3 regions of the Kitasatospora sp. NPDC087861 genome follow, and region 1 is predicted to be linked to each of the others. Evidence: riboswitches for the same ligand, from Rfam matches in the RefSeq annotation. Region 1 holds a riboswitch; each other region holds the start of a gene.
The links. A riboswitch is a leader RNA that binds a small molecule or an ion and turns the genes downstream of it on or off. The one in region 1 is predicted to bind cobalamin.
Positions count from the first base shown of each region.

Region 2: it holds a riboswitch for cobalamin, as region 1 does, so the genes downstream of both, ACIOJE_RS23620 (cobalamin biosynthesis protein) here and ACIOJE_RS06005 (FecCD family ABC transporter permease) in region 1, are expected to answer to the same signal.
Region 3: it holds a riboswitch for cobalamin, as region 1 does, so the genes downstream of both, ACIOJE_RS15760 (HoxN/HupN/NixA family nickel/cobalt transporter) here and ACIOJE_RS06005 (FecCD family ABC transporter permease) in region 1, are expected to answer to the same signal.

Region 1 covers NZ_JBIUUS010000003.1:211,792-221,395, forward strand. Annotated here, with positions in the region: gene ACIOJE_RS05970 (NADP-dependent malic enzyme) at 1-368, opposite strand, end outside; gene ACIOJE_RS05975 (ABC transporter substrate-binding protein) at 1,322-2,251, shown strand; gene ACIOJE_RS05980 (amino acid ABC transporter permease) at 2,289-3,263, shown strand; gene ACIOJE_RS05985 (amino acid ABC transporter ATP-binding protein) at 3,260-4,063, shown strand; gene ACIOJE_RS05990 (CGNR zinc finger domain-containing protein) at 4,178-4,768, shown strand; gene sodX (nickel-type superoxide dismutase maturation protease) at 4,778-5,140, opposite strand; gene sodN (superoxide dismutase, Ni) at 5,418-5,813, shown strand; cobalamin riboswitch at 5,903-6,041, shown strand; gene ACIOJE_RS06005 (FecCD family ABC transporter permease) at 6,165-7,250, shown strand; gene ACIOJE_RS06010 (ABC transporter ATP-binding protein) at 7,250-8,032, shown strand; gene ACIOJE_RS06015 (ABC transporter substrate-binding protein) at 8,087-9,082, shown strand; gene ACIOJE_RS06020 (GNAT family N-acetyltransferase) at 9,169-9,604, shown strand, end outside.
Region 2 covers NZ_JBIUUS010000017.1:52,384-61,987, reverse strand. Annotated here, with positions in the region: gene ACIOJE_RS23630 (putative cobaltochelatase) at 1-980, opposite strand, end outside; gene ACIOJE_RS23625 (cobyric acid synthase) at 977-2,491, opposite strand; gene ACIOJE_RS23620 (cobalamin biosynthesis protein) at 2,488-3,477, opposite strand; cobalamin riboswitch at 3,612-3,744, opposite strand; gene ACIOJE_RS23615 (alpha/beta hydrolase family protein) at 4,138-5,250, shown strand; gene ACIOJE_RS23610 (hypothetical protein) at 5,694-7,016, shown strand; gene ACIOJE_RS23605 (CDP-alcohol phosphatidyltransferase family protein) at 7,113-7,991, opposite strand; gene ACIOJE_RS23600 (phosphatidylserine decarboxylase) at 7,978-8,670, opposite strand; gene ACIOJE_RS23595 (acyl-CoA dehydrogenase family protein) at 9,204-9,604, opposite strand, start outside.
Region 3 covers NZ_JBIUUS010000009.1:186,357-195,960, forward strand. Annotated here, with positions in the region: gene ACIOJE_RS15750 (hypothetical protein) at 1-492, opposite strand, end outside; gene ACIOJE_RS15755 (metalloregulator ArsR/SmtB family transcription factor) at 562-945, opposite strand; cobalamin riboswitch at 1,027-1,241, shown strand; gene ACIOJE_RS15760 (HoxN/HupN/NixA family nickel/cobalt transporter) at 1,273-2,385, shown strand; gene ACIOJE_RS15765 (type B 50S ribosomal protein L31) at 2,453-2,701, opposite strand; gene rpmG (50S ribosomal protein L33) at 2,728-2,892, opposite strand; gene rpmB (50S ribosomal protein L28) at 3,033-3,269, shown strand; gene rpsN (30S ribosomal protein S14) at 3,269-3,574, shown strand; gene ACIOJE_RS15785 (CobW family GTP-binding protein) at 3,616-4,782, shown strand; gene rpsR (30S ribosomal protein S18) at 4,795-5,031, shown strand; gene ACIOJE_RS15795 (50S ribosomal protein L32) at 5,041-5,247, shown strand; gene ACIOJE_RS15800 (M24 family metallopeptidase) at 5,372-6,478, shown strand; gene efp (elongation factor P) at 6,558-7,121, shown strand; gene nusB (transcription antitermination factor NusB) at 7,126-7,563, shown strand; gene ACIOJE_RS15815 (thioesterase family protein) at 7,727-8,554, shown strand; gene ACIOJE_RS15820 (hypothetical protein) at 8,754-9,604, shown strand, end outside.

The DNA.
Region 1 (9,604 bases):
TCGGTGCAGGCCAGCGCGATCGGCACCGCGTCCACGCCGCCGAACTGCTTGAACAGGATGGCCTTGCCCTCCATCACGGGCAGGGAGGCCTCCGGGCCGATGTCGCCGAGGCCCAGCACGGCGGTGCCGTCGGTGACCACGGCGACGGTGTTGGACTTCCAGGTGTAGTCGTTGACCAGCTCCGGCTGCTCGGCGATGGCCGTGCAGACGCGGGCGACACCCGGGGTGTAGGCGAGGGACAGGTCGTCCGCGTCGCGCACCGGGACGGTCGCCCGGATCTCCATCTTGCCGCCGCGGTGGAGCGCGAAGACGGCGTCGATCGGATCGTCGGTGTCCTGGGTGCTGCTGTGCATGATCTCCGCTGCCACGATGACCTCTTCGTCATTGATCTGGCGAGGGTGCACGACCGACGGGCAGGACGACCCGTCCGGAAACCGGAAACCGGGTACGCCGAAGCGGACCCGGGGGCTGGGTCGGGGCGCTGCCGTCGGGCGGCGCCCTCGGATGAGGGTTTATGGGTCTTGTTTGTCCGCGTTGTGCTTCCGGGCCGAGCGTAGGACGGACAAAGGCATCGCACCTATGCCTTTTCGTCCTCGTCACGTGCAGTTCATCGCCGAGCTGTCGCGTCACTGGGGCCCGGCGTCGGAAGCGCCGGGCTCCGGCGGCGGCGACGGCGATGGCGCACGCGCACCCGCAGGAGTGAACGCAGACGCGAAGGGGAGTCGGCGCCCCGGATACGGAGCCACGTGATGACTTCCGTTCCCGGACACCCCGAGCCTGTCGGGACTCGTCGGTCTGGTTCGAGCGTTCGGGGGTCACCCGGTACCGAATTCTGACACACCCGCCGCCGGGCCCGGCAGGGCGGGATGGCGGGATCGCCCGTCCGCCATGTCGCGTCCACCCGCGCTCCACTGTCGCGCCGGGCGGCGGGCCTCCGGCCACCTGACAGCGGGATCTGCATACTTATGCACGGAGTGACAGGGACGCTGAATAAGTCCGAATAGCGGACAACCAGAACCCTCGTTATCCGATTTTGACCTGGATGAGGGCCATCTGACCGTCCTCAGATGGCAGGATTCCCCCCATCTCGGATCGAGCCGGCCCCTGGTCGAGGCGGTTCGCTCGACGTCCACCTCGGCGGAGGGTGGCGCACGCAGTACCCCGCACCACCCTGCGCGGTTCGCCCGCACAGGCACCGCACCACCCGGCCCTGCATGTACGACGACGTACAGCGAAATACACCCGTACAGCGCCGTACCCCGGTGTGCCGCCCCCCGCGGCGCGCTCCGCCCGACCTCTCCCTCAGGAGGAGATCCCCCTCATGACCGCCCGTACCCAGCGCACCCGGCTCCTCGCAGCCGGCGCGGTTGCCGCCTCCGTGACCCTTGTCCTGACCGGCTGCAGCAGCAGCAAGAGCGACAACGGCGGCGGCGCGCCCAACGCCTCCGCGACCGTCAACGAGGTGAAGGCCGACGACAAGCTGGCCGCCCTCGTCCCCGCCGACGTCAAGTCCTCCGGCAAGCTCGTGGTCGGCTCGGACGCCTCGTACGCGCCGGACGAGTTCAAGGACGACAGCGGCAAGGTCATCGGCATGGACGTGGACCTGGCCAACGCCATCGCGGCCAAGCTCGGCCTGAAGGCCGACGTCCAGGACTCCGGCTTCACCGCGATCATCCCGGGCATCCAGTCGAACAAGTTCCAGCTCGGCATGTCGTCCTTCACGGACAACAAGGAGCGCGAGCAGATCGTCGACATGGTGACCTACTTCAACTCCGGCAGCGCCGTCGCGGTCAAGAAGGGCAACCCCGACAAGGTCGACCCCAACGACCTCTGCGGCAAGAAGGTCGCCGTCCAGACCGGCACCACCCAGGCCGACGAGATCAAGGACACCCGCAACCCGGACTGTGCCAAGGCCGGGAAGCCGGGCATCCCGAACGACGGCGACAAGTTCGACCTCCAGACGGACGTCACCAACGCCGTCGTCTCCGGCCGCGACCAGGCCTTGATGGCCGACTCCCAGGTCGTCGACTACGCGATCAAGCAGTCCGGCGGCCAGCTGGAGAAGCTCGGCTCCACCTACGGCGTGGCCCCCTACGGCGTCGCCGTCGCCAAGGGCTCCAAGCTCACCCCCGCGATCCAGGGCGCCGTCCAGTCGCTGATCGACGACGGCACCTACAAGCAGATCCTCACCAAGTGGGGTGTCGACGCCGGCGCCCTCGACAAGTCGGTCATCAACGGCGCCGCGAGCTGACCGTCCCCCTGCTCCATCTCTCACCCGAGGCCACACCGTGAACTCTCTGGACAAGGGGCGGGCGGAGGAGGGACGGCCTGAGACCATCAAGGCCATCCCGGTCCGCCACCCCGGACGTTGGGCGGGCGCCGTCGTCATCGCCCTGCTCGCGGCGATGCTGCTGAGCGCCCTCTTCACCAATCCCGCCTTCAAGTGGGACATCGTCGGGCAGTACCTGTTCCACGACAGCATCGTGCACGGCATGGTCGTCACCCTGGAACTGACCGTCCTCGCCATGCTGATGGGCGTGGTCGGCGGCATCGCCCTCGCCGTCATGCGCCTGTCCCCGAACCCGCTGCTCTCCGGCACCGCCTGGCTCTACATCTGGATCTTCCGCGGGACCCCGGTGCTGGTGCAGCTGGTGTTCTGGAACTTCCTCGGCCTGATCTGGGCCAAGCTGTCGATCGGCGTCCCGTGGGGACCGGAGTTCTGGTCCGAGTCCACCAACGTCCTGATCCCGACCTTCGTCGCCGCCCTGCTGGGCCTCGGCCTCAACGAGGCCGCCTACATGGCGGAGATCGTCCGCGGCGGCATCCAGTCGGTGGACGAGGGGCAGACCGAGGCCGCCCACGCGCTGGGCATGAGCCGGTTCCAGACCATGCGGCGGATCGTCCTGCCGCAGGCCATGCGGGTGATCATCCCGCCGACCGGCAACGAGACCATCTCGATGCTCAAGACCACCTCGCTGGTCAGCGTGATCTCCCTGGAGGAGATCTTCCGGGCCGGCCAGGTCATCTACTCTCGGAACTACCAGAACATCCCGCTGCTGATCGTGGTCAGCCTCTGGTACCTGTTCTTCACCTCGGTGCTGACCATCGGCCAGTACTACATCGAGCGCTACTACGCCCGCGGCTCCAACCGGACCCTCCCGCCCACCCCGCTGCAGCGGCTGCGGGGCCTGTTCGCCGGAAGGCCCACCCCGAAGACCGGCGCCGACGTCGTCCCGGGGCTTGAGGGAGGTGGTCACGTATGACCGATCTGAGCAAGACCCCGGCCGACGCCACCGCCACCGGCCACCCGATGGTCCGTGCCGAGAACGTCCACAAGTCCTACGGCGCCGTCCACGTGCTGAAGGGCATCGACCTGGAGGTCCGACAGGGCGAGGTGTTCTGCCTGATCGGCCCGTCCGGCTCCGGCAAGTCGACCTTCCTGCGGTGCATCAACCACCTGGAGAAGGTCAACGCCGGCCGCCTCTGGGTGGACGGCGAACTGGTCGGATACCAGCAGAAGGGCGACAAGCTCCACGAGCTCAAGGACCGCGAGGTCGCCGTCAAGCGGCGCGACATCGGCATGGTCTTCCAGCGCTTCAACCTGTTTCCGCACATGACGGCCGTCGAGAACGTCATGGAGGCCCCGGTCCAGGTCAAGGGCGAGAGCAAGGCCGTCGCCCGGGAGCGGGCGATGAGCCTGCTGGAGCGGGTCGGCCTCGCCGACAAGGCGAGGAACTACCCCTCCCAGCTCTCCGGCGGCCAGCAGCAGCGCGTCGCGATCGCCCGCGCGCTGGCCATGAAGCCCAAGCTGATGCTCTTCGACGAGCCCACCTCGGCGCTCGACCCCGAGCTGGTCGGCGACGTCCTGGACGTCATGCGCGGCCTCGCCGAGGAGGGCATGACCATGGTGGTCGTCACCCACGAGATGGGCTTCGCCCGCGAGGTCGGCGACGCGCTGGTGTTCATGGACGGTGGCGTGGTGGTCGAGTCCGGCAACCCCCGCGAGGTGCTCACCGACCCCCAGCACGAGCGCACCCGGGCGTTCCTCTCCAAGGTGCTGTAGAGCCCGTACCGTCGGCGCCCGGCAGGCTGCTCCTGCCGGGCGCCGACGTTTTCCCCACCCAGGTAATAGGCTGGACGCAGTCAGCCCGTTACCGACCCTTCTGGAAGGACCTCCGTGGAGCTCGCCTCGTACGCCGATCTCGCCGTTCGGCTGGTGAACACCGAGGAGCCCGAGCGCGGCACCGACGCGCTGACGTCCGTGGACGCGGTGCGCGCCCTGTTCTCCGACTCCTCACGGGCCGCCGCACAGGCCGACGAATCCGACCTGCCCCGGCTGCGGGCGGTGCGCACCAGGCTGCGCGGGGTCTTCGAGGCCGCCGCCGAGGGCGACGAGATCCGGGGCGTCGACCTGCTGAACAGCCTGCTGATGGAGTACCCGGTCAGCCCGCTGGTCTCCGGGCACGACTTCCTGGACGACGCCGGCCGGCCGCGCTGGCACCTGCACCTGGCCGACAACTCCCCGACCGCCACCGCGCACTTCAGCGCGGTCGCCTGCATGGGCCTGGCCGTCCACCTGACCGAGCTGGGCGCCGACCGGCTCGGCATCTGCCAGGCCGCGCCCTGCCGCAACGCCTACCTGGACACCTCGACCAACCGCTCCCGCCGGTACTGCTCGGACCGCTGCGCGACCCGCGCCAACGTCGCCGCGTACCGGGCCCGCAAGCGCCAGGAGGCGGAGGCCGCGGCCCTCGGCGCCGCAGGGTAAGCGGCGCCTTTAGAGCTCCTCCGCCCAGACGCCCAGGCGGCGGGCCAGGCCCGGCACCCGGGCCAGCCGGGTGGTCAGCAGCAGCCGCTCCAGCCGGCGTCCCGGCGCCAGCCAGGCCGGGCGCGGGCGCAGCCGCAGCAGCACCCGGCCGAGCACCAGTTCGTCCGGCACCGGGCCGTAGCTGCGGCTGTCGCTGTCCACCGGCCGGTTGTCGGACAGCAGCCACCAGCCCCGGGGGCGCCGTTCGGCGGCCCGCTTCACCACCAGCAGGTCCTGCTGGAAGGGGTGCCGGAAGAGCACCACCGCGCCGGGCCGGATCGGCGCGCCGTAGCGCACCAGCAGCTGGTCGCCCTCGCGCAGGGTCGGGACCATCGACGGGCCCGCCACGTCGACCAGCCCGAACGGCACCGCGCCGCCGCCCCGGCCCCGCCCCTGGGGTTCCGTGCCCTCCGGTTCCGTGCTCCGCGCCACGACTCCTCCTCCCGGACCACCCGGTCCCAGTCTGCCGTACGGACCGTCACCCTGTTCGATGTCCGGAATACCCCGGTTGCGGGTCCGCCTTTTGCCCTAGGCCCACCGCCCGATCGCGAAACGGCGGGGGCGGAAGGGTAATCTCGGGCGCGGGAAGACGATCTAAGGAAGGACTCCCATGTTCTCTCGTCTGTTTGCACCGCGCGCCACCGCCCACGCCCACTGCGACCTGCCCTGCGGCGTGTACGACCCGGCGCAGGCGCGGCTCGAGGCCGAGTCGGTCAAGGCCACCCAGGAGAAGTACCAGGCCAACGAGGACCCGCACTTCCGCGCCCGCGCCATCATCATCAAGGAGCAGCGCGCCGAGGCCGTCAAGCACCACATCTCGGTGCTGTGGAGCGACTACTTCAAGGCCCCGCACTTCGAGAAGTACCCGCAGCTGCACCAGCTGGTCAACGACACCCTGAAGGCCGCCTCGGCCGCCAAGGCGTCCACCGACCCGGCCACCGGCCAGGCCCTGCTGGACCTGATCGCCGAGGTCGACAAGATCTTCTGGGAGACCAAGCAGGCCTGAGCCTGACGCGTCGCCACCCGACCGCCCCCGTCCGCAGCGCCGGACGGGGGCGGTCGTGCGTCCACGCCCGATCCCGGCCCCGGTAAGGGTTGCCTGGCCTGAGTGGCTGTTATGCTGCCAGGGCGTCCGAGGGGGAAGTCCGGTGTGAATCCGGCGCTGACCCGCAACGGTGAGCGCGGCCCGTCGGCCGTGCCAGCCCGATCGCCCTCGGCCGCCGACCTCCCGACAACTCGCCGTGGACTGCGAGGGGATGGCGCCCGGGCCCGCGCCCGTCCGGCGCCCGCCCCCGCACACCCGCGGCCCGAGGCAAGGCGCACCCGTGGACGAGCGGAGCGAGAGAACCACCCGGAGGTGCGCGTGAGCACCGCACCCGTGGGCGGCGGCGCGGTGAGCCCACCCGCCCGTCGCATACCCGCCGCACCCCTCGCCGTCGGCCTGGCCGCCGCCCTGCTGCTCTCACTGGTCTGCGGGGTCGCCCTGGGCGCCGCCGGGATCGGCCTGCCCCGCGCCCTGCGGCTGCTGGCCGCCGGACTGACGGGCGGACGGCTGGAGGCGGGCGAGGCCGCCGCCTACGCGATCGTCTGGGAGATCCGGCTGCCGCGCACCGTGCTGGCCGCCGTGGTCGGCGCCGGGCTGGCCGCCACCGGGGTCGCCGTACAGGCCCTGGTGCGCAACGCGCTGGCCGACCCCTTCGTGCTCGGCGTCTCCTCCGGCGCGGCCGTCGGCGCCAACGCCGTCCTGCTGCTCGGCGCCTTCGCCTCGCTCGGGGTGTGGGCCATCTCGGTCTCCGCGTTCGGCTCCGCGCTGCTCGCCATGGTGCTGGTCTACCTCGCGGCGCGGACCGCCTACGGGCTCACCCCGCTGCGGCTGGTGCTCACCGGCACCGCGCTCTCCTACGGCTTCTCCGCGCTCACCGCGCTGATGGTCTTCGCGGCCGCCCGCGGCGAGGCCGCCCGGGACGCCATGATGTGGCTGCTCGGCAGCCTCGGCGGCGCCACCTGGGGCTCGGTGCCGATCGCCGCCGCCACCGTGCTGGCCGGCCTGGCGTACCTGGCCTGCGCGGCCGGCCGGCTGGACGCGCTCGCCATGGGGGACGAGACGGCCGCCTCGCTCGGCGTGGACCCGGACCGGCTGCGCCGCGAGCTGTTCGTGGTGACCGCCGCCGTCACCGGCACGGTGGTCGCCGTCAGCGGGGCGATCGGCTTCGTCGGGCTGATGGTGCCGCACCTGGCCCGGATGCTGGTCGGCGCCGGACACCGCCGGGTGCTGCTGGTCGCGCCGCTCGCCGGGGCGCTGCTGCTGGTCTGGGTGGACATCGTCTCGCGCACCCTGCTGGCGCCCGCCGAACTGCCGGTCGGGGTGGTCACCGCGGTCCTCGGGGTGCCCTGCTTCCTGCTGCTGATGCGCCGGCGCGGCTACTCCTTCGGAGGCCGCTGATGGACCTCGCCCTGGACTCCGTCTCGGTCGAACTGGCCGGCGCCCGGCTGGTCCACGACGTCGCCCTGGACGCCGCCGCCGGGCAGGTGGTCGGGCTGGTCGGGCCGAACGGCAGCGGCAAATCGACCCTGCTGCGCTGCGTCTACCGGGCACTGCGGCCCGCCGCCGGGGCCGTCCGGCTGGACGGCGACGACCTGCACGCGCTCACCGCGCGCGAGGCCGCCCGACGGGTGGCCGCGCTGCCCCAGGAACACTCCGCCGAGTTCGACTTCACGGTCGCCGAGGTGGTCGCCATGGGCCGGCTGCCGCACCGGCGCGGGCTGGGCGGCCCGGGCGCGGGCGACCACGCGCGCTGCACGGGGGCGCTGCGCAGGGTCGGCGCCGAACACCTGGCCGGGCGGGGCTTCCTGAGCCTGTCCGGCGGCGAGAAGCAGCGGGTGCTGATCGCCCGCGCACTGGTCCAGGAACCCCGGCTGCTGGTGCTGGACGAGCCCACCAACCACCTGGACATCGCCCACCAGTTGGACGTCCTGGCGCTGGTCCGGCAGGCCGGTCCGACGGTGCTCACCGCGCTGCACGACCTCAACCTGGCGGCCGGCCACTGCGACCTGCTGTACGTGCTGCGGGCCGGCCGGATCGTCGCCTCGGGGCCGCCCGCCGAGGTGCTCCGCACCGACCTGCTGGCCGAGGTGTTCGGCGTCCGGGCCACCCCCGTGCGGCACCCGGTGACCGGCGCCGTCCAACTCCTCTTCGACCGGATCCGGCCCACCCCCGAAGACTGATCGACCCCGCAGACCGATCGACCCCGAAAGCTGTTCGACCTCGAAAGAAGGCCCGTGCGCACCAAGGCCGTTGCCGCCACCGCCCTGCTCGCCCTCGGACTCACCGCCTGCGGCGCCGAGATCGCCCCGAGCGCCGACTCCACCGCCGCCTCCGCCCACTACCCGGTGACCGTGGAGAACTGCGGCACCAAGCTCACCTTCCCGCAGAAGCCCGCCCGGACGGTGACCAACGACGTCGGCATCACCGAGCTGATGCTCGCCCTCGGCCTCGCCGACCGGATGGCCGGCTACGTGATGCCCGACGACAAGGGCAAGGTCGACCAGGTCGCCTGGAAGGACGGCTACCGGCAGACCGGTTGGCTCTCCAGGAAGCAGATCACCAAGGAGATCGTGCTGGGCGCCAAGGCCGACCTGGTCTTCGCCGGCTGGCACTACGGCTTCGACGAGGGCAGCGGCTTCACCCCGCAGGCGCTCAAGGACCTCGGCATCGCCTCGTACGTGCTCAGCGAGTCCTGCCGCAGCGGCAAGGGCACCGAGCGCGGCGTGATGTCCCCGCTGGACGCGCTCTACACCGACCTGGCCAACCTCGGCGAGGTCTTCGACGTCCGGGACCGGGCCGACAAGCTGATCGCCGACTTCAAGGCGCAGGTCGCCGCCGTCCCGCAGCCCGGGCGCCGGCCCTCCGTGTTCCTGTACGACAGCGGGCAGGACAAGCCGTACACCGCGGGCAGGTTCGCCGCGGCCGACGAGATCATCACCAAGGCCGGCGGCACCAACGTCATGGGCGATCTGGCGGACTCCTGGGTCACCACCGGCTGGGAGAGCGTCGTCCAGCGCGACCCCGAGGTGATCGTGATCAACGACTACGGCGAGACCGGCGCCGAGGCCAAGCGGAACTTCCTCACGTCCTTCCCGCCGCTGGCCGGCGTCTCCGCGATCAGGAACGACCGGATCTTCGTGCTGGACTACGTCGACCTGGTGGAGAGCCCGCGCAACCCGGCCGCGATCTCCGCGCTGGCCGCCTACCTGGGCACCGTCCCCGCCCGCTGACCGGTCCGCCGCCCGGGCAGGCGGATCGCCGAACGGACCCCGTCCGGTCCTGGGCCGGGACGGGGCCCGCGCAGTAGGCTCGCAGCATGATCCGCACCGCCGTCGTGACCGACGTTCCCGTCATCCACGCCCTGATCCGCGAGCTCGCGGACTACGAGAAGGCCCCGCACGAGGCCGTGGCCACCGAGGAACAGTTGCGCGACGCCCTGTTCGGCGCCGCCCCGGCGGTGTTCGGCCTGATCGCCGAGGACGACACCACGGGCGAACCGGTCGGTTTCGCGATCTGGTTCCTCAACTTCTCGACCTGGCGCGGCACCCACGGGATCTACCTGGAGGACCTGTACGTCCGCCCGCAGGCCCGCGGCGGCGGCCACGGCAAGGCGCTGCTGCTGGAACTGGCGCGGATCGCCGTCGAACGCGGCTACTCCCGGATGGAGTGGTCGGTGCTTGACTGGAACGTGCCCTCGATCAACTTCTACAAGTCCCTCGGCGCGGTGCCGATGGACGGTTGGAGCGTCTACC
Region 2 (9,604 bases), on a different contig from region 1:
TCCTCGTCCAGCCCCGGCGCGTCGAAGGGGTTGCGGCGCCGCCGGTGCGGCAGCGCCAGCCGGGCGGCCTTGCGGACGTCCTCCTCCAGCACCTCGGTCCGCCCGTCCCAGGCGGCGAGCGCGACGGCGGTGCGGGCCATCACGATGTCGGCGCGCAGTCCGTCCACCTCGAACGCGGCGCACACCGCAGTGATCTGACGCAGCGCCACATCATTCAGCTCCACCTTGGGCAGCAACTCCCGGGCGGCGGTGATGCGTTCGGCGAGCGCCCGCTCGTCCTCGGCGAACCGCGCGGCGAAGCCGGCCGGGTCGGCGTCGTAGGCGAGCCGGCGGCGGACCACCTCGGCGCGCTCGACCGGGTCCCGGGTGGCGGCGATCTCGACGGTCAGGCCGAACCGGTCGAGCAGCTGCGGCCGCAGCTCGCCCTCCTCCGGGTTCATGGTGCCGACCAGCAGGAAGCGGGCCGCGTGCCGCACCGACACGCCCTCGCGCTCGACGTAGGAGCGGCCCATCGCGGCGGCGTCCAGCAGCAGGTCCACCACGTGGTCCTGGAGCAGGTTCACCTCGTCGATGTAGAGCACGCCGCGGTGCGCCTTGGCGAGCAGCCCCGGCTCGTACGCCTTGACGCCCTCGGCCAGCGCCCGCTCCAGGTCGAGCGAGCCGACGATCCGGTCCTCGGCCACGCCGACCGGCAACTCGACCAGCTCGGACGGTCGTCGGTGCGAGCCGGCGTCGAGGTGCGGGCCGTCCGGGCACTGCGGGTCCGGAGCCGACGGGTCGCAGGCGAAGCGGCAGCCGTCGACGGCCGCGAGGGACGGCAGCAGGCCGGCCAGCGCGCGCACCATGGTCGACTTCGCGGTGCCCTTCTCCCCGCGCACCAGCACGCCGCCCACGGCCGGGGAGACCGCGTTGAGCAGCAGCCCGAGTCGTAGGTCGGCCATGCCGACGATCGCGGTGAACGGATAGCGGACGTCACTCATGCATACTCCCCAGGTGCCCCGGGCGCCAGGAACGGCAGCGATCCGGCCGCCGGCACCCCGCCCTCGATCAGCTTCCACAGCGCGTCGGTGTCCGCGTGCTCCTCGATCAGGTCGCCCAGCCGGTCCAGCCGGGCCTCGCGCGCCTCGGCGAACGAGGTGTCCGGCGCCGGCACGAACGCCCGGCCCGCCAACTCGGCGACCTCGCGCAGGAGTTCACGGCGGAACCCGTCGTTCTCCAGCGCGCCGTGCCAGGTCGTGCCCCACACCGAGCCCACCCGGCAGCCGTCCAGGAAGGGTTGGCCCCCCTCGACCGCCACCACCCCGTGGTGGATCTCGTACCCCACGACCCGCTGCCCGTACGCCTCGCCGACCGGCCGCGCCAGCACCTTCTCGGCGCCGAACCGCACGTTCGTCGGCAGCAGTCCCAGGCCCTCGACGGAGCCGGCCTTGGACTCCACCTCGTCCTCGATCGAGCGGGCCAGCATCTGGTAGCCGCCGCACACCCCGAGGATCGGCAGCCCGGCCGCCGCCCGCGCCCTCAGCGCCGGTTCCAGGCCGCGCTCGCGCAGCCAGGCCAGGTCGGCCACGGTGGCCCGGGTGCCGGGCAGCACCACCAGGTCGGCGTCGGCCAACTCCTCCGGCCGGGTCGCCCAGCGCACCAGCACGCCCGGCTCCTGCGCCAGCGCGTCCAGGTCGGTGAAGTTCGACAGCCGGGGGAAGCGCACCACGGCCACCCGCAGCACGTCCGCGCCCAGCGGCCCGCGCCCTTCGGTGCGGTCCACCACGGTCGTCAGATCGAGCGAGTCCTCGGCGTCCAGCCACAGGCCCGGCAGCATCGGCAGCGTGCCCAGCACCGGGCGGCCGGTCAGCCCGTGCAGCATCTCCAGGCCGGGCGCCAGCAGCCGGGCGTCGCCGCGGAACTTGTTGACGAACCAGCCCGCCACATGCCGCTGGTCCTCCGCCGACAGCAGCGCCAGCGTCCCGTACATCGCGGCGAAGACGCCGCCGCGGTCGATGTCCCCGACCACCACCACCGGCAGCCCGGCGGCCGTGGCCAGGCCCATGTTGGCGATGTCCCGGTCCCGCAGGTTGATCTCGGCGGGTGAGCCGGCGCCCTCGCACACCACCACGTCGTAGCGGCTGCGCAGATCCGCCAGGCACTCCAGCGCCCGCTCCAGCAGGACGGGCTTGCGCTCGCGGTAGTCCAGCGCGCCCACCTCGGCGACCGGCCGACCCAGCAGCACCACCTGGCTGCGGCCGTCCGCGCCCGGCTTCAGCAGCACCGGGTTCATCGCCGCCTCCGGCTCCACCCGGGCCGCCTGCGCCTGCATCGCCTGCGCCCGGCCGATCTCGGCGCCGTCGGCGGTGACGAAGGAGTTCAGCGACATGTTCTGCGCCTTGAACGGCGCGACCGAGACCCCCTGACGGGCCAACCAGCGGCAGATGCCCGCGGTCACCACGCTCTTGCCCGCGTCCGAGGTCGTCCCGGCGACCAGCAGCGCGTTGCTCATGCCGTCCCCCTCCTTCTCGAAGCCGTCCGTGGCCTCGAAGCCGCCAACGACCGGATCGCCAGATGCCCCGCGACCGTCGTACCCAGGGCCAGCACGCCCACCCGCCGGGAGAGCGCGCAGGCCCGCTCGATGTCGTCCACCGTCACCGGCCGCAGCTCCGCGCCCAGCACCGGCCGGTGCTCCACCCGCTCGCCGTACCGCAGGGTCCCGCCCAGCCGGACGCCCACCGCTCCCGCGAAGGCCGCCTCCGCCTGGCCCGCGTTCGGGCTCGGATGCGCCGAGCCGTCCCGCCGCCAGACCCGCCAGGCCGTCCGCGGCTCCGGCGCGGCGGCCACCGTCAGCAGCGCCGTCAGCCGGGCGCCCGGCCAGCCCGCCAGGTCGTCCAGCCGGGCCGACGCCCAGCCGAACCGGGCGTACCGGGGCGAGCGGTGGCCCACCATCGCGTCCAGGGTGTTCACTGCGCGGAACGCCAGCAGCCCCGGCGTGCCCGCCAGCGCGCCCCAGGCCAGTGCGTTCACCACGGCGTCCGCCGTGTTCTCCGCCACCGACTCGACCACCGCCCGGGCGATCTGCGGCCCGTCCAGCGCGCTCGGATCCCGCCCGCACAGGTGCGGCAGCCGCTCCCGCGCGGCCGCCAGGTCGCCCGCGGCGAGCGAACGGCCGATGGTGCGCGCCTCCCTGGTCAGCGAGGTGCCGCCGAGCACCGTCCAGGTCGCGGCGGCCGTCAATGCGGCCCGGCCCAGTGGACGCCGGCCCACCGTACGGTCCAGGGCCACCGCGCCGGCGGTGACCGCGCCCACGCACAGCGCCGTGTACCCGGCGCCGGTCACCCGGTCGTCCCGCCACACCCGGCGCTCCAGCCGGGTCGCCGCAGCGCCGAAGGCGGCCACCGGGTGGCCGCGCCGGGGATCGCCGAAGCGGGTGTCGGCGGCGTAGCCCGCGACGGCGCCCAGCGCGAACGCGGCGGCGCGGGTCAGCGGGCGCACGACGGGTGCGAAAGTATCGGCAGGCGCGACAGGTTCGGCGGAAGGCCGCGTGGGGTCCGGCGGGGCGGGGCAGCCTGCATCGCGTGCGTGTCCTCACTCAGGGTCCGCGCCCTGGATCGACGTAGCGGGGGCGAGAGTCTCCTGGCTTCCGGGTCGAACGCACCCCCGGGCCTTCCAGCGGCTTCTGACGGCCCGCCGTGGCAAAAATCCGAGCGTGCTCCCCGGTGACAGTGGCGGGACCGCGCCGGACTCGCACCGGCTTCCTCTGCATGCCTCCGTTTGGCCCCAGGATCCCATCACGCGGCCGAACCGGGCGTCAACCGAGGTCACGGAGGGGTTGGTCACACGCGCGCCCCGTCGCTACCTCCGATCAGGCCGCCCGCAGGGGCATGACCCCCTGGGCGATCGTCCAGCGGCCCGAAGGGGCCTCCGGGGCCGCTTCGTGCGTTCGGCGGCTGGGGTCCGTCACGCCCCGCCCCTACCGTTCGTTCCCGTGCGACGCAGACAGCCCCCCCGCCGGATCGGCACCCGCTTCCCCGTCCCGTTCCCGCCCGCACCGCTGTAACCCGGACGGCCCAGTCCGGTGGCCGCCCGCGAGGCCCCTCGATGAACTGGTGTACGAACACCGTCCGGTCCGAGACCAGCAGAGCGGGGAGCGATATGCGTTGGGGAACCGCGGCCGCCGTGGCGGCCGCCGCCGTCGGCGCCGGGGCCGCCGTCCTGGTGATAGGCCGCCGGGCCTCCGAACGGATGGTCCACCCGGCGAGCGCCGTCCAGGAGTCCGGCCCGGTCCGCGTGCAGAGCCTCGCCGCCGGCCGGGTCACCTTCACCCGCAGTCCCGAGAGCCTGCGCCCCGGCCGCTGGGCCGTCGAATGGGACGACCACGGCCACGCCGTCGTCGAGGACGTCCTGCACGGCGACGAGCACGGTGTCACCCGCCGCCTGGTCCGCGCCGACCGGGGCGCCCTCGTCCCCGGCACCGAGGTCCGCTTCACCCCCCGCGTCCATCTCGGCGACCCCACCGAGGCGCTCGGCCTCCCGTTCACCGACACCGCCGCCGACGGCGAACTCGGCGCCCTCCCCGCCTGGCGCCTGGACGGCAAGCGCGGTGTCTGGGTGATCCTGATCCACGGCCCCGGTGCCGACCGCCGGCAGACCCTCCCGGTCCTCCCCGTCCTGGACCGTCTCGGGCTTCCCGTCCTCGCCGTCACCTACCGCGGCGACCAGGGCGCCCCCGCCTCTCCGGACGGGCTCGGCCACTTCGGCGAGACCGAGTGGCGCGACATCGAGTCGGCGGTCCGGCTCGCGCTCGACAGCGGCGCCGGCCGGGTCATCCTGTACGGCTGGTCCCTCGGCGCGACCATGGCCCTCCAGACCGCCGCCCGCTCCGCCTGGGCCCACGCCGTCAGCGGCCTGGTGCTGGACTCGCCGGTCCTCGACCTGCCCGCCACCGCCCGCCGCGGCGCCGCCCGGGCCGGCTACACCGGCGCCGCCGCCGCACTCGGCGTCCTCGCCGCCGAGGGCCGCACCGGCGTCGACCTCGCCGACTTCTCCCGCATCGCCGCAGGCGCCGACCTGCGCGTGCCCACCCTCCTCCTGCACAGCCCGGACGACGAGCTCGCCCCCTACGGCGCCGCGGAGCGCCTCGCCGCCGCCCGCCCCGGCGTGGTCAGCCTCCAGCCCTTCCCCGGTGCCGGCCACGCCACCCTGTGGAACTCCGCCCCCACCCGCTACACCGAACTCCTCCGCCGCTGGCTCACCCCCTTGCTCTGATTCCGCCCCCCCGCGAGTCGGCACCCGTTTCGGGATGCCGGGTACGGCCTCTCCACCCACCCGATGCGCACGCAACGTGACCGCGTGAACGGGTAGCGCGACCGGCGTTCCGGGCGTCCGGCCGTCCTGACATGACCCCGCCACCTGTTTCCGGCCAGGCGGTTTGCCTCTGTTGCCCGATCTTGGGGAGGTGCCGTCGACGGCAGCCCGTCCGTACGGCCAAGCGGATGTGACAGAAGGCCGGTACAAGGGGAAGACTGCTCGACGTGACGTCTCGGAATCCGCGCGACCGTGATGCCCCGCTCCCGCCGACGATCGGTACCGGTGCGACGGTGACCCGTCTCCCTGGTACAGCCCATCGACCCGCCGCAGGCAGGCCGGGCGGGGCCGGGGTACCCCGCCGACGAGGGCCCGCTCCGGCGCCCGGTCGAGGGCGGGTTCCCATGCCGGACGGCTTCCCGGCGCCTGCCGAGCTGGCACCGCTGGCCCGCCGGATGCTGGTGGACGCCGTCCGGATCGCCCGCTGGGCCGGGGAACTGGAGGAGGTCGACAAGCGGGGCGAGCTGCTGCCGGAGGACGCCCGTGCGGCGGGCCGGGCGCTGGCCATGACGGTCGCCGCCGCCGCCAAGGCGTGGGGGCAGGCACTGCTGGTCGGCCTGGTCGAGGCCCGGGACGGGGGGGCCGGCCCGGGTTGGCGCCTGCACGCCTGGGAGCACGACGACGAGGCCGTGATCCGCGGCTGGTCGGCGCTGTTCGACGCCTGGACGCTGCTGGCCCCGGTGCCGCCCGCCGCCCTGCGCGGCGTGTTCGCGGTGCTGGCCGGGCAGGCGGTGGACCAGGCGCCGCAGCTGCTGTCCTTCCTGCACCTGGTGGCCGGCCCGGTCTCGGACAACGAACTGCTGGAGCTGCTGCGCCGAGGCCTGGACGAGCGCCGGGTGGGCGGCGCCGACGGTTCGGGCCTGTCGCCCGTGCCGCACGCCGCCTCGGCGGTGTCGGCGGTCCGCGGGACCTGCCGCGAGCCGCAGATCGACACCCCGCCCTCGCCCTCGGACGTGGCCGCCGTCCTGGACTGGATGCTGGACGGCCTGGCGGCCGTCGGCGCGGTGGTGCGCAGGAACGACGCCGCCGAGCTGTCGCCGCTGGGCCACTGGGCGGTCCGCGCGAAGCTTGAGGAGATCTGCACGGTCGCGCAGACCGCGGCCGGCCACATCGAGCAGAGCGCCTTCGAGCTGCTGAACGCCTGCGCGGACTACTCGCCGGGCCCGGCCCGGGCCGAGTTCCGCGCCTGGGTGGCGGCCCGCCCGGCGGACCGGGCGGTCGCGGAGCTGCTGGACGCGGCCCAGGGGGACGACGCGCTGGTGCGCGGACTGGCCTTCGAGGCGCTGCGGGTGGCCGGCGGCCCGGCGGAGCAGGCGGTGCGGGCGGCGGTGGACGAGCCGGTGCTGCGCCCGTACGCGCTGCTGTGGCTGGCGGAGCGCTCGGACGAGGGCGTCTCCCCGGCGGATGTGCTGGGCGCGGAGGACGCGGCCTGGCTGTGGGTGGACACCGCGGCCGCGGTGCTGGACCACGGGGAGACCGAACTGCTGGTGGGCCACGTCGAGGGCGCCTCGGCCGGCGATCCGGTGCGGCTGTTCGCCCGGGCCCGGCAGTCGGGGCACCCGCGGGCGGCCTCGGTGCTGACGGCGGTCTCGGGCGTGCACCCGGATCCGGGCGTGGCGCGGGCGGCCCGCCGTTCGGCGTTCAGCGTCCACACCGGCGGCGCGTAGGCCCTAGCCGCCCAGGAACGCGGGAAGGGCCCGGATCCGCTACCGGATCCGGGCCCTTCCTCATGCGCTGTGCGATTCCGTACGGCTGGCAACGGCTCAGCCGAGGCGGGACTCCGCCCGCCGGGCGCGGACGTCGCCGACCTTCTGCCCGACCTTGCGCCGGATGACCAGCAGCGGGGCCATCGCGGCGAGCGTGATCTGGGCGACGGCGCCGACGTGCATCAGGGCGTCGCCGCCGGGCAGACCGGTGGCCCAGGCGGCCAGGCAGCCGATCGAGACGACGATCCAGCAGAGCGTCGCGGTGGCCAGCAGCCCCTGCGGCTTGGGGTACTCGATCCGGCTGACCATGAGGTACGCGGCGCCGAAGATGGCGACCAGACCGGGCAGGAACGGCGGGTCGAGCAGCACGATGGCGATGACCGTCATCGCGCCCATCGGGCAGGGCATGCCCTGGAACACCCCGGGCCGCATCTTGACGGCCGAGAAGCGGGCCAGCCGCAGGACGACCGCGAGCAGCACGGTCAGCGCGATGACCGCCGAGAGCTTGGTGTTGGAGCCCTGGGAGACCATGCCCCAGACCGCGACGAAGTAGGCCGGCGCGATGCCGAAGCTGATCAGGTCGGCCAGGTTGTCGAGTTCCGCTCCGAGGGCGGAGGAGCGGAGCTTGCGCGCCACCAGTCCGTCGAAGAGGTCGCACATCGAGCCGATGAGCAGCAGCGTGACCGCGGTCGCGGCGCTGTGCCGGTCCGGAGCGACGTCCGGGTTGGTGATGTGCGGGACGAGCACCCCGGTGGTGATCGAGTAGATCGCCAGGAAGCCGCAGACGGCGTTCCCCAGGGTCAGGAAGTCGGCGGTGGACAGGTGCTGGGGAGAGCGCGGGGCGCGCAGCTCGCGGTCACGTGCCCAGCGGCGGCGGCGCAGGGCCGTCTCCTCGTCGTCCAGGCCGACGATTGTCTCAGGATCAGTCACGGTCAAGGCGCGTCACCCCGGCTGTGGTCTTCTGGCCGACCTCGACGCCGACCTCGACGCCGGCCGGCAGGTAGGTGTCGACCCGGGAGCCGAACCGGATCAGGCCGATCCGGTCGCCCTGCTCGACCTTGGTACCGGCGTCGACGTACGGCACGATGCGGCGGGCGACGGCCCCCGCGATCTGCACCATCTCGATGTCGCCGAGCTCGGTGTCGAAGTGCCAGACGACCCGCTCGTTCTGGTCGCTGTCCTTGTTGAACGCGGGGACGAAGCCGCCCGCGACGTGCTCGACCGAGGTCACCGTGCCGGGCAGTGGCGCGCGGTTGACGTGGACGTTGAGCGGGCTCATGAAGATCGCGACCCGGGTGCGGCCGTCCGGCCAGGCGTCGATGCTCTGCACCACGCCGTCGGCGGGGGAGATCACTCTGCCCGTGCCGATCTCACGCTCGGGGTCGCGGAAGAACCACAGCATGCCCGCGCCGAGCGCACAGGCGGGTACCGCTGCCAGGGCCCACTTGCCGCTGCGCCGGGTGAGGGCGGTGGTCACGGCGGCCGTGGCGAGGGTGGGGACGAACCAGGGGGTGGCTCCGCGCGCGATGGTCACGCGGGGTCGCCGACCGGCCGTCGTGGCTGCGAGGGCATCGCGGTCCGTGACGGAGGTGTGAGGGGACGGGCTGATGGGCATCGAAGACCTTTGTCGCGGGGGATCATGGCCGCTGGACGGGGGCCACCGCGGGATCGGGTAATAGAGGGACGGCTTGCTGTCCCGGTGGATGCTATCGGGAGCACACGGTGGGTGGGCAACCCGCCTGCTCGTTCAGGTGTCCGGTGGCAGCGCGTATGCGCGTCCACCGCTACGACCGTAGCTCGACCCGGTCCGGTTCCCAAGGGACCCGACGGGGCTGGTGACACTTGTCTCAACAGGTGTGCCGACGGAACCCGGTGCGGGGGCGGGGCCGTTCGCGCGCTGCGGAGGGCGGCGGACACGGCCTGCCGAGGGTGTGCGGAAGCGGCCGCAGGGCGTGTCGTCGCAGCTGTACGCCCTGCGGCCGCTTCCGGAGGGCCGTGCCGGACCCCAGGCGGACCAGGCCGGGGTCGGGTCGGCACGGCAGGCTGCCGGGACGGGCCCGCACGCCCGTCGACCGGCGGTTCGGAGAGGTCGTCCGGCCGGCCCGGAGCGGTCCTGCGGCCGCTCGTCGAGCCGGGGTGACCTGGTGCTCAGTCCGCGATCCGGTACTCCTCCAGGAGCCGGCGTCCGACGATCATCTTCTGGATCTCCGCAGTTCCTTCACCGATGAGCAGCATCGGGGCCTCGCGGTAGAGCCGCTCGATCTCGTACTCCTTGGAGAAGCCGTAGCCGCCGTGGATGCGGAAGGCGTCCTCGACGACCTCCTTGCAGTACTCGGAGGCGAGGTACTTGGCCATGCCCGCCTCCAGGTCGTTGCGCTCCCCGCCGTCCTTCTTGCGGGCGGCCATGACCATCATCTGGTGGGCGGCCTCGACCTTGGTGGCCATCTCGGCGAGCTTGAACTGGATGGCCTGGTGCTCGGCGATCTTCTTGCCGAAGGTGGAGCGCTGCTGGGCGTAGGAGATGCCGAGCTCGAAGGCGCGGCGGGCGA
Region 3 (9,604 bases), on a different contig from region 1:
CTCGGGGCAGGAGATCCGTAGCCGGTCCAGCTGTTCGGGGTGGGAGAGGCCGAGGACGTCGACGAACACCCGCCCGTGGTAGGTGAGTTCGTTGCGGGAGAGGCCTGCGGAGCTGACCGTGTCGCCGGTGGACTCGGTCACCAGGCGGTTGTAGCCGGCGCCGTGCGGGAGGACGACGAGCCGGGCGTCGAGGCGGTGCATGGAGGCGTGGACGGCGCAGGCGACGGCCAGGTCGAAGCGGCGCCGGACGGCGTCCTCCCAGTCCAGCACGGTGATGCCGGGCAGGTCGCGCAGGTAGTCGTCGAGGCCGTCGGCGAACGCGGAGCCGGGGTTGATGGTGAAGTACCGTTCGATGCCGTCCCGGCGGAGCAGGGTGAGGACGTCGAGGACCCGGGTGGCCGAGGTGAGGGTGCGGGCGACCGCCAGCACGTGGGCGGCGACCGGTCTGGTGTTCCAGCGGTCGGCGGGCCAGGCGTGTTGGTGGGGTGGCACGTCATGATCGTACTCATCAGGCCGTGTCGTGGCGCGCCGTTCGCGGGAGTCGGTCGGCCCGGGTGTCGGTCAGCCGGTCGCCGCGGTGGGCTCGTGGTGCTCGGCGGCGGCGCACTCGTCGAGGAGGGGGCGCAGGGTGTCGTCCACGAGCCGGTAGCGCACGACGCGGCCGTCCCTGTCGCCGGTGACGACGCCGGCCGTCCGGAGCAGCCGCAGGGCCTGGGAGACGGCGGGGTCGCGCATGCCGGTGGCGACGGCGAGGTCGGTCACGGCGAGCGGGCCGGCCCGGTGGAGGGCGAGCAGGAGGGCGAGCCGTCCGGGGTCGGCGAGCAGGGAGAACCGCTCGGCCCAGGAGCGGACGTGCGCGGTGTCGCCGATCGCGGCGATGGCCTCGCAGACCCGGTGTCCGTCGATGGTGCGGTGGCCCGCGCGGTCGGCCGGTACGAGATGCATGCGCTCATTGTCGCAGGCGGGGGCGTGTGATCCTGGACACCTGCGCAGGTGCGCAGCCTTGCAAGGGTGGGGCCTGGCCCCTACGGTGTTCCCCGCCGTGGTGCTCGGGAAGACCGGTGACGGATCCTCAGGGATCCCAGCCCGGAGCGGCCCTCGCCACTGTGATCGGGCCATCGCGATCGTCGTCGATGGAGAGTCGTCCGTACCCACGACGCCACTGGGAGCCTCGCGCGCCTGGGAAGGCGGGTACGGAATCCCCGTAAGCCAGGAGACCGGCCACGGCATCTCACGAACTGTTTCCACGAGGTGCTGGAGCGTGACCCGAAGATGACCGTGCCCGAAACCGCCGCCGCCGAGCCGACGGCGACACCGCCCGCGCTGCCCACGTTCCGTTGGAGGCGCGAGGACACCATCCGTACGGCCGGGCTGATGGGGGTGATCGTGGCCATGCACGTGGTGGCCTTCGGGACGCTCGTCTTCCTGGTGGCGCCGCACAGGTACGAGGTCGGTACCCAGGTCTTCGGGGTGGGCCTGGGGATCACCGCGTACACCCTCGGGATGCGGCACGCCTTCGACGCCGACCACATCGCGGTGATCGACAACACCACCCGCAAGCTGATGGCGGACGGCAAGCGGCCGGTCTCGGTCGGCTTCTGGTTCGCCCTCGGGCACTCCTCGATGGTGGTGCTCATGGCGGCCCTGGTGGCGGGCGGCGCCCAGCTGGCCAACACCCTGATGGACGACGAGTCGGCCACCCACAAGTGGCTCGGGGTGGTCGGGACGACGACCTCCGGCGTGTTCCTCTACCTGATCGGCGCGCTCAACCTGGCCGCGCTGCTCGGCATCCTCAAGGTGTTCCGGTCGATGCGGGCCGGGTCGTACGACGAGGCGCAGCTGGAGGAGCACCTCAACTCGCGGGGGTTCATGGCCCGGGTGCTGAACCGGGCGACCCGGTCGATCACCCGGCCCGGGCAGATGTTCCCGGTGGGCATGGTGCTGGGGCTCGGCTTCGACACCGCGACCGAGGTCACCCTGATGGTGATGGCCGGGTCGGGCGCGGCGGCCGGGCTGCCCTGGTATGCGATCGTCTGCCTGCCGCTGCTGTTCGCGGCCGGGATGAGCCTGTTCGACACGCTGGACGGGACGTTCATGAACTTCGCGTACCAGTGGGCCTTCGCCAACCCGGTCCGGAAGGTGTACTACAACCTGACGATCACCGGGCTGTCGATCGCGGTGGCGTTCGTCATCGGCACCATCGAACTGGTCGGCGTGCTGCACGAGAAGCTCGACCTGACCGACCCGGTCACCGGCTGGATCGCGGACATCTCGCTGGACAACGTCGGCTACGCGATCGCCGGGCTGTTCGTGGTGGTCTGGGCCGCGGCGATCGCGTACTGGAAGCTGGCCCGGGTGGAGAAGCGCTGGGTGGCGGCCGAGTAGGGGCCACCGGTGGTCCGACGGCGCCTCCCTCGCGGGTTCGGGGGAGGCGCCGTCGCGTTGCCGCGGGTCAGTGCCGGTCGCCGTAGCGCTGACGGAAGCGCTCGACCCGGCCGGCGGTGTCCAGGACGCGCGACTGACCGGTGTAGAAGGGGTGGCTGGCCGAGGAGATCTCGACGTCGATCACCGGGTAGGTGGTGCCGTCCTCCCACTCGATCGTGCGGTCGCCGGTGACCGTCGAGCGGGTGAGGAAGGCGAGGCCGCCGACCTTGTCGCGGAAGACGACCGGGCGGTAGGCGGGGTGGATGCCGGGCTTCATGGGTGGGCTCCTTTTCGGGCGGGGGGTCAGCGCTCTTCGCGGAAGTCGACGTGCCGGCCCGCGACCGGGTCGTACTTGCGCAGGACCATCCGGTCCGGGTCGGTGCGGCGGTTCTTGCGGGTCACGTACGTGTAGCCGGTGCCGGCGGTGGAGCGGAGCTTGATGACGGGGCGCAGTTCGCTGCGGGCCATGGGTGTCCTCCCGGGTGGTCGGGGCGTTCGGGGCCGGGGTGTTCGGGGCTGGGGCGAAACCGTACACCGAAATGGAAGTCATTTTCATCTGGTGTAACGTGAGCTCCGTCCTGCCCATTCCCGGACGCCAGGGAGCATCCATGTCCGCCCACTGCCAACTCACCGGCCGTCGACCCGGTTTCGGCAACGCGATCTCGCACTCGCACCGCCGCACCCCCCGCCGCTTCGACCCCAACATCCAGCACAAGCGCTACTGGCTGCCCGGCGAGGGCCGGTACGTCCGGCTCACGCTCAGTGCCAAGGGCATCCGCACCATCGACACGATCGGCATCGAGGCCGCCGTCGCCCGCATCCGCGCCCGAGGGGGGAAGGTCTGATGGCCAAGCGGAGCAAGATCGCCAGGAACGAGCAGCGGCGCGCCGTCGTGGCGCGCTACGCCGAGCGCCGCGCCGAACTCAAGCGGATCATCGCCCACCCCGGCACCGCCGCAGCCGGGCGAGAAGCCGCGCAGGCCGAACTCGCCCGCCAGCCCCGTGACGCCAGCGCCACCCGGATCCGCAACCGCGATGCCGTCGACGGCCGCCCGCGCGGCTACCTGCGCGCCTTCGGCCTCTCCCGGATCAACCTCCGCGCCCACGCCCACGCCGGCCACCTGCCCGGCGTCCGGAAGGCCAGCTGGTGAGCGGCGTCGACGGGCCGGACCGCCCGGCCGGAATGGGCGGCATGGACGGGATCAAGCTGCCGGTGGTGGTCGTCGCCGGGCTCCACAGCGCCGAACGCCGCCTGGCGGTGGACGAGTTGATGCACGGCGCGGTGGACGCGGTGGTCCTCCACCACGACCTGCGGGAGTCCTCGCACGGCCTCGTCCACCGAGAGCTGCGCGACGGGGGAGGGGGGTTCGACGTCGCCGCCGTCCCGCTGGTGAACGACTGCCCCTGCTGCGCCCTGCGCGAGGACCTGGTGCCCCGGCTGGTGCGGATCGCCGACGAAGGCCGGTACGGGCTCGCGATCGTCGAACTGTGGGGCGGCAGCGACCCGCACCCGGCCGTCGAGGTGATCGCCGGGGGAGCGGCGGACGGCCGCCACCTGGAGGACGTCGTCGAACTCGCCGGCGTGGTCACCGCCGTCGACCCGGACCGGCTGATCGGCGAACTCTCGGTATCCGACGACCTGGTGGAGCACGGCGAGCACACCGCCGCCCAGGACGAGCGGACCCGCGCGGAGGCGCTCGCCCACCAGGTTGAGTACGCCACCACCCTGGCGGTGCCGCGCGCGACGGCGCACGCGCCCGGGCTCGCACTGCTCCGCCAGCTCCACCCCACCGCCCGGGTCGTCCGGCTCGGCACCAGCGCGCTCACCCGGGCCGCCCTCGGCGGCTTCGACGTCGCGGCCGCCCGCGACCGGGTCAACCCGGCGATAGCGCTGCTCCCGCAGGAGAGCGACGAGGCCGGCGTCACCACGCTGGTCTGGGAGCGCCGCCGGCCGCTGCACCCCGAGCGGCTGCACCGGGCGCTGGAACTGCTCGTCCCCGCCGCACAGCGCAGCCGCGGCCGCTTCTGGCTGGCGAACCGGCCCGACCTGATGCTCGCCTGGGACGCGGCCGGGGCCAACCTCGCCGTCGAGGAGTGCGGGCCCTGGCTCACCTCCCTGCCGGACGCCGCCTGGGACCGCTACCCGCCCGCCCGCCGGGCCGCCGCCGCCCTCGACTGGCACCCGCTGCACGGCGACCGGGTGCAGCAGCTCTGCTTCACCGCGGAGGGCCTGGACGTCGACGGCGTGACCGGGCTGCTCGATTCCTGCCTGCTCACCGACGCCGAGCTCGCCGCCGGCGAACCCGGCTGGAAGGCCCTGCCGGACGCCTTCCAGGACCTGCTCGACCCCGTTCACTGAGGAACCATCACTGTGCGTAAACGACCGAACGCACCCAAGGCCCGGCCCAACCCGCTGCTGGCCGCCGGCATCGAGTACGTCGACTACAAGGACACCGACCTGCTGCGGCGGTTCGTCTCCGACCGCGGCAAGATCCGAAGCCGCCGCGTCACCCGCCTCACCGTCCAGCAGCAGCGGGCCACGGCCCGGGCGATCAAGAACGCCCGCGAGATGGCCCTGCTCCCGTACGCCTCCGGCGCCACCCGGTAGGAGCCCCCGATGGCCGTCCCCGAGCGCAGGATCTCCCGCAGCAACACCCTCCCTCCTTGCCCGCCGGCGGGCAAGGAGGGGCCCATGCGCCGAGCCCGGTGGAAGGCCGAGGCCCCGAAGCCGGTCCCGATCACCCTGAACGGCCGCGAGCTGCTGGTCCCGCCGAACCTGGTCCCCGCCTACCGCCGCGGCCTGCTCGATCCGGAGGGGGAGTAGGCGCCTCCGGGGGCGGCCGAGCCGAGGGAGCGCAGGCGTCGGCTTGGGGCGTGCGAGGGTGCGGGCGCGCCCCGTCGGGGGTGCTCGGCGGGCGGATCGGGGTGGGGGTTCGTAGGCTCGACGCATGTCTGATGCGTACGCGGGTCGGCGGGAGCGGGTGAGGGAGCACTGCAGTGCGGCCGGGGCCGATGCGGCGCTGATCACCCGGGCGGCGAACGTGCGGTATCTGACGGGCTGCGCGCCCTGCGGGGCGACGCTGCTGCTGACCCGGGAGCGGACGTTGCTGGCGCTGCCGGACGACCTGCCGCAGGACGACACCGGGGAGCACCTGATCGCCGCGGACGTCCCCCAGGCGCCGGTGGCGGCCGGGGCGGACACCGCCCTGGCGGCCGCGGCCGCCGCCGCCCGGATGGGGGTGGCGGACCTGGCGGTGGAGGAGCACGACCTGACCGTCACCCGGCACCGGGCGGTGGCGAGCCTGGCGGAGGGGGCCCGGCTGGCCGACCTGGGGCAGGTGGTCGAGCGGCTGCGGGTGGTCAAGGACGAGCACGAGATCGCCGACCTGCGGATCGCCGCCGAGATCGCCGACCAGGCGCTCGGCGAGCTGCTGGAGTCGATCCTGGTCGGCCGCACCGAGCGGCACCTGGCGATGGAGCTGGAGCGCCGGATGATCGACCACGGCGCGGACCGGGCGGCCTACCCGGTGTCGGTCGGCACCGGCAGCCACTCCGGCCAACCCGCCCACCAGCCGACCGACCGCCGGGTGGAGGAGGGCGACTTCCTCACCGTGGTGATGGGCGCCCAGTACCGCGGCTACGGCGTCTCCACCGCCCGGACCTTCGTGATCGGCGCCGCCCCCGCGCCCTGGCAGGTGGAGCTGCACCGGCTGGTCTTCCGGGCGCAGCGGGCCGGCCGGGAGGCGCTCGGGCCGGGCGTGGAGCAGTACGTGCCCGACCGGGCCGCGCGGCAGATCCTGGAGGCGGCCGGCCACGGTGAGGCGTCCCCGCACCCGGTGGGCCACGGCATCGGGCTGGAGATCCGGGAGGCGCCGCGACTCGGTCCGTCGGACATGGGTAAACTGGACAGCCGCGTGCCGGTCACCGTCGGCCCAGGGGTCCACCTCCCGGGCAAGGGCGGCGTCCGGATCGAGGACACGCTCGTCGTCCGCCCCCTCGAGGAGGGCGGGCCCGAGCTGCTCACCATCACCACCAAGGAGCTCCTCGCCCTGTGACCGCGGCCTATCGACGGCCGTCGGCGACGGGACGCAAGCCTTGGTTCCTTGACAGCTATATCCAGGAGTAAGTGCGCCCGTGGCTTCCACGAACGATCTCAAGAACGGCATGGTCCTCAAGCTGGAGGGCGGCAAGCTCTGGTCCGTCGTCGAGTTCCAGCACGTCAAGCCCGGCAAGGGCCCGGCCTTCGTGCGCACGAAGCTCAAGGAGGTCCTGACGGGCAAGGTCGTCGACAAGACCTTCAACGCCGGCACCAAGGTCGAGACCGCCAACGTCGACAAGCGCGGCATGCAGTTCTCGTACAAGGACGGCGAGAACTTCGTGTTCATGGACACGGACACCTACGACCAGGTGACCGTCGAGCCCGCCGTCGTCGGCGACGCCGCCAAGTACCTGCTGGAGGGCTTCGACGCCCTGGTCGCCATGTACGAGGGCGCCCCGCTGTACATCGAGCTCCCGGCCTCGGTCGAGCTGGAGATCTCCCACACCGAGCCGGGCGTCCAGGGCGACCGCTCCACCGGTGGATCCAAGCCGGCCACGCTGGAGACCGGCGCCGAGATCGCCGTCCCGCTGTTCATCGTGACCGGCGAGAAGATCAAGGTCGACACCCGCGACGGCAGCTACCTCGGCCGGGTGAAGTAAGTCCGTGTCGGCCGCACGTAGCAAGGCCCGTACCCGGGCCTTCCAGATCCTCTTCGAGGCCGACCACCGCGGGGTCGACCCGCAGGCCGTCCTCGCCGACTGGGTGGCCCGCGCCCGCGAGCCGAAGCCCGACGAGGGCACCCCGCAGGTCGGCGAGTACACCATGGAGCTGATCGAGGGATACGTCCAGCACGCTCGCCGGATCGACGACCTGATCTCGCAGTACGCGGTGGGCTGGACGCTCGACCGGATGCCGATCGTGGACCGCAACGTCCTGCGGCTCGGCGCGTACGAGCTGATCTGGGAGGACGGCGTCCCGGACGCGGTCGTCCTGGACGAGGCCGTCGAGATCGCCAAGGAGTTCTCCACGGACGACTCCCCGGCCTTCGTCAACGGTCTGCTCGCCCGCTTCCTGGAGCTGAAGCCCAGCATCCGCCGGTAGGTCCTGTTCCGCCGGCGGGGGTGGCACCCCGCAGAACGGCCGCCGAACCCGGATTCCGGGTCCGGCGGCCGTCGCGGGTTTCACCCGGTCGGCGTAAGGTGGTCCCTACTCGCCAGTAACTTGGCGTTCGGAACCCCCGCAGTGAAGGGCAGGCCACCCCCCCATGACCACCGCGACCCGCAGCGAGTTCGACCAGGGCATCGCCCTGACCAGGCACCCTGACGAGCCCGGCCGCTACGAGGCCGAACTCGGCACCGGCTGGCAGATCGGCGGCGGGGTCAACGGCGGACTGCTGCTCGCCGTCGCCGGACACGCGCTGTCGCTGGAGCACGGCGACCACCCCGACCCGGTGTCGATCAGTGGTTACTACCTGTCCGCCTCCACCCCCGGCCCGGCCACCGTCCGCACCGAGGTGCTGCGCACCGGCCGCGGGCTCTCCACCGGCACCGCCTCGCTCAGCCAGGACGGCGTGGAGCGGCTGCGCGTGGTGGCCAGCCACGGCGACCTCGCCACCGCGGACGGCGAGGTGCGCACCAGCGCCGAGCCGCCGCGGCTGCCGCCGCCGGACCAGTGCATCGGCGTCGAGCACGCCCCCAAGGAACTGATCGCCCAGGCCGAGCTGCTGGAGCGCTTCGACCTGCGGCTCGACCCGGCCACCATCGGCTGGGCGCTCGGGCAGCCGTCCGGCAACGGCCGGATCCAGGGCTGGTTCCGGCTCGCCGACGGCCGCGAGCCCGACCCGCTGCTGCTCCTGCTGGTCGCCGATGCGCTGCCGCCGGTCACCTTCGACCTGGGTCTGCCCGGCTGGGCCCCGACTGTCGAGCTGACCGTCCACCTGCGGGCGAAGCCGGTCCCGGGCTGGCTGCGGGTCACCCACGCCACCCGCAACCTGGCCGGCGGGTACTTCGAGGAGGACGCCGAGGTCTGGGACGAGGCCGGCCGCCTGGTCGCGCAGTCCCGCCAGCTGGCGCGGGTGCCGCGCGGGGCCTGAATCAGACGATTTACCGTCGGTTACATTCCTGTGACACGCCGTACGTGTGCGGCGCGCGGTGGTGGGGAGGAAGACGGTCAGCGGCGAGCCCGCCGCTGACCGTCACCCGCCGATGCCAGGAGCCACGCGTGAGCGAGCGCAGCGAGCGAACCGTCGAAGTGTGGGCGAACGCCCCTGCCGAGCGTGTCGAGGTGGGCGCATGAGCCGACACGGCCGCGCCCGCCGCAACTCCGACTGCACCGCCGGCGGCCCGCGACCCACGGTGCGGGCGCCGCGTCAGCGGCAGCGGGTCGAGGGGACCGAGCAGGCCTTCGTCATCGGGATCCTGACCAGCGCGGCGGACTTCGCCCGGGCCCGTGCCTGGGGCGTGTCGAACGCCGCCGACTTCGAGAGCTACCTGGCCGACACCGCCGAGCTGCTGGCCGACGTGGCGGAGCGCTTCGACGTCGTGCGGGCCCGGATGTTCCACCCGCAGGACTTCGAGGAGTTCTGCGTCCTGCACGGGCTGGACCCGGCCGAGCCGGCCGCCCGCGACCGCTACCTGGTCAACCCGCCGCTGCGGACCCAGCTGTTGGCCTATCAGGGCGAGGAGCTGGCCGGGGACTTCGTGCCGCGCCTGGTCCGGGCCCGGGAGGACGGGCTGACGCTCTGCCACGCCGACCTGGTGCTGGACGGCGGCCTGTACGGGGGTGCGGGCGGGGCCGACGAGGACCACACCCGGTGGGTGCGCGCCGCCCACCAGCGCGGCGGCGAGGTGTTCCGCCGGATGCTGGTCGGTGCGGGTGCCGGGGTGTACGAGCTGCGGCTGCGGGTGGACGCGCCGGGCGGGCGGCTGACCGCCGCGGCCCGGGTGCTGCAGTGGGAGGACGGCGTCGTACGGATCAACGACGAGGACCTGGAGCTGGTCTGCGCGGTGCTGTGCGCCGGGCTGGCGCTGGAGCTGTCGGGCGTGGCGGTGCTGCACGGCTCGCAGGGCTCGGCGGCGGCCGGCGGGGCCCGCGGCGGAGCCGCTGACGAGCACTTCCGGCCGGCCTCCTGGGCCTGGTCGAG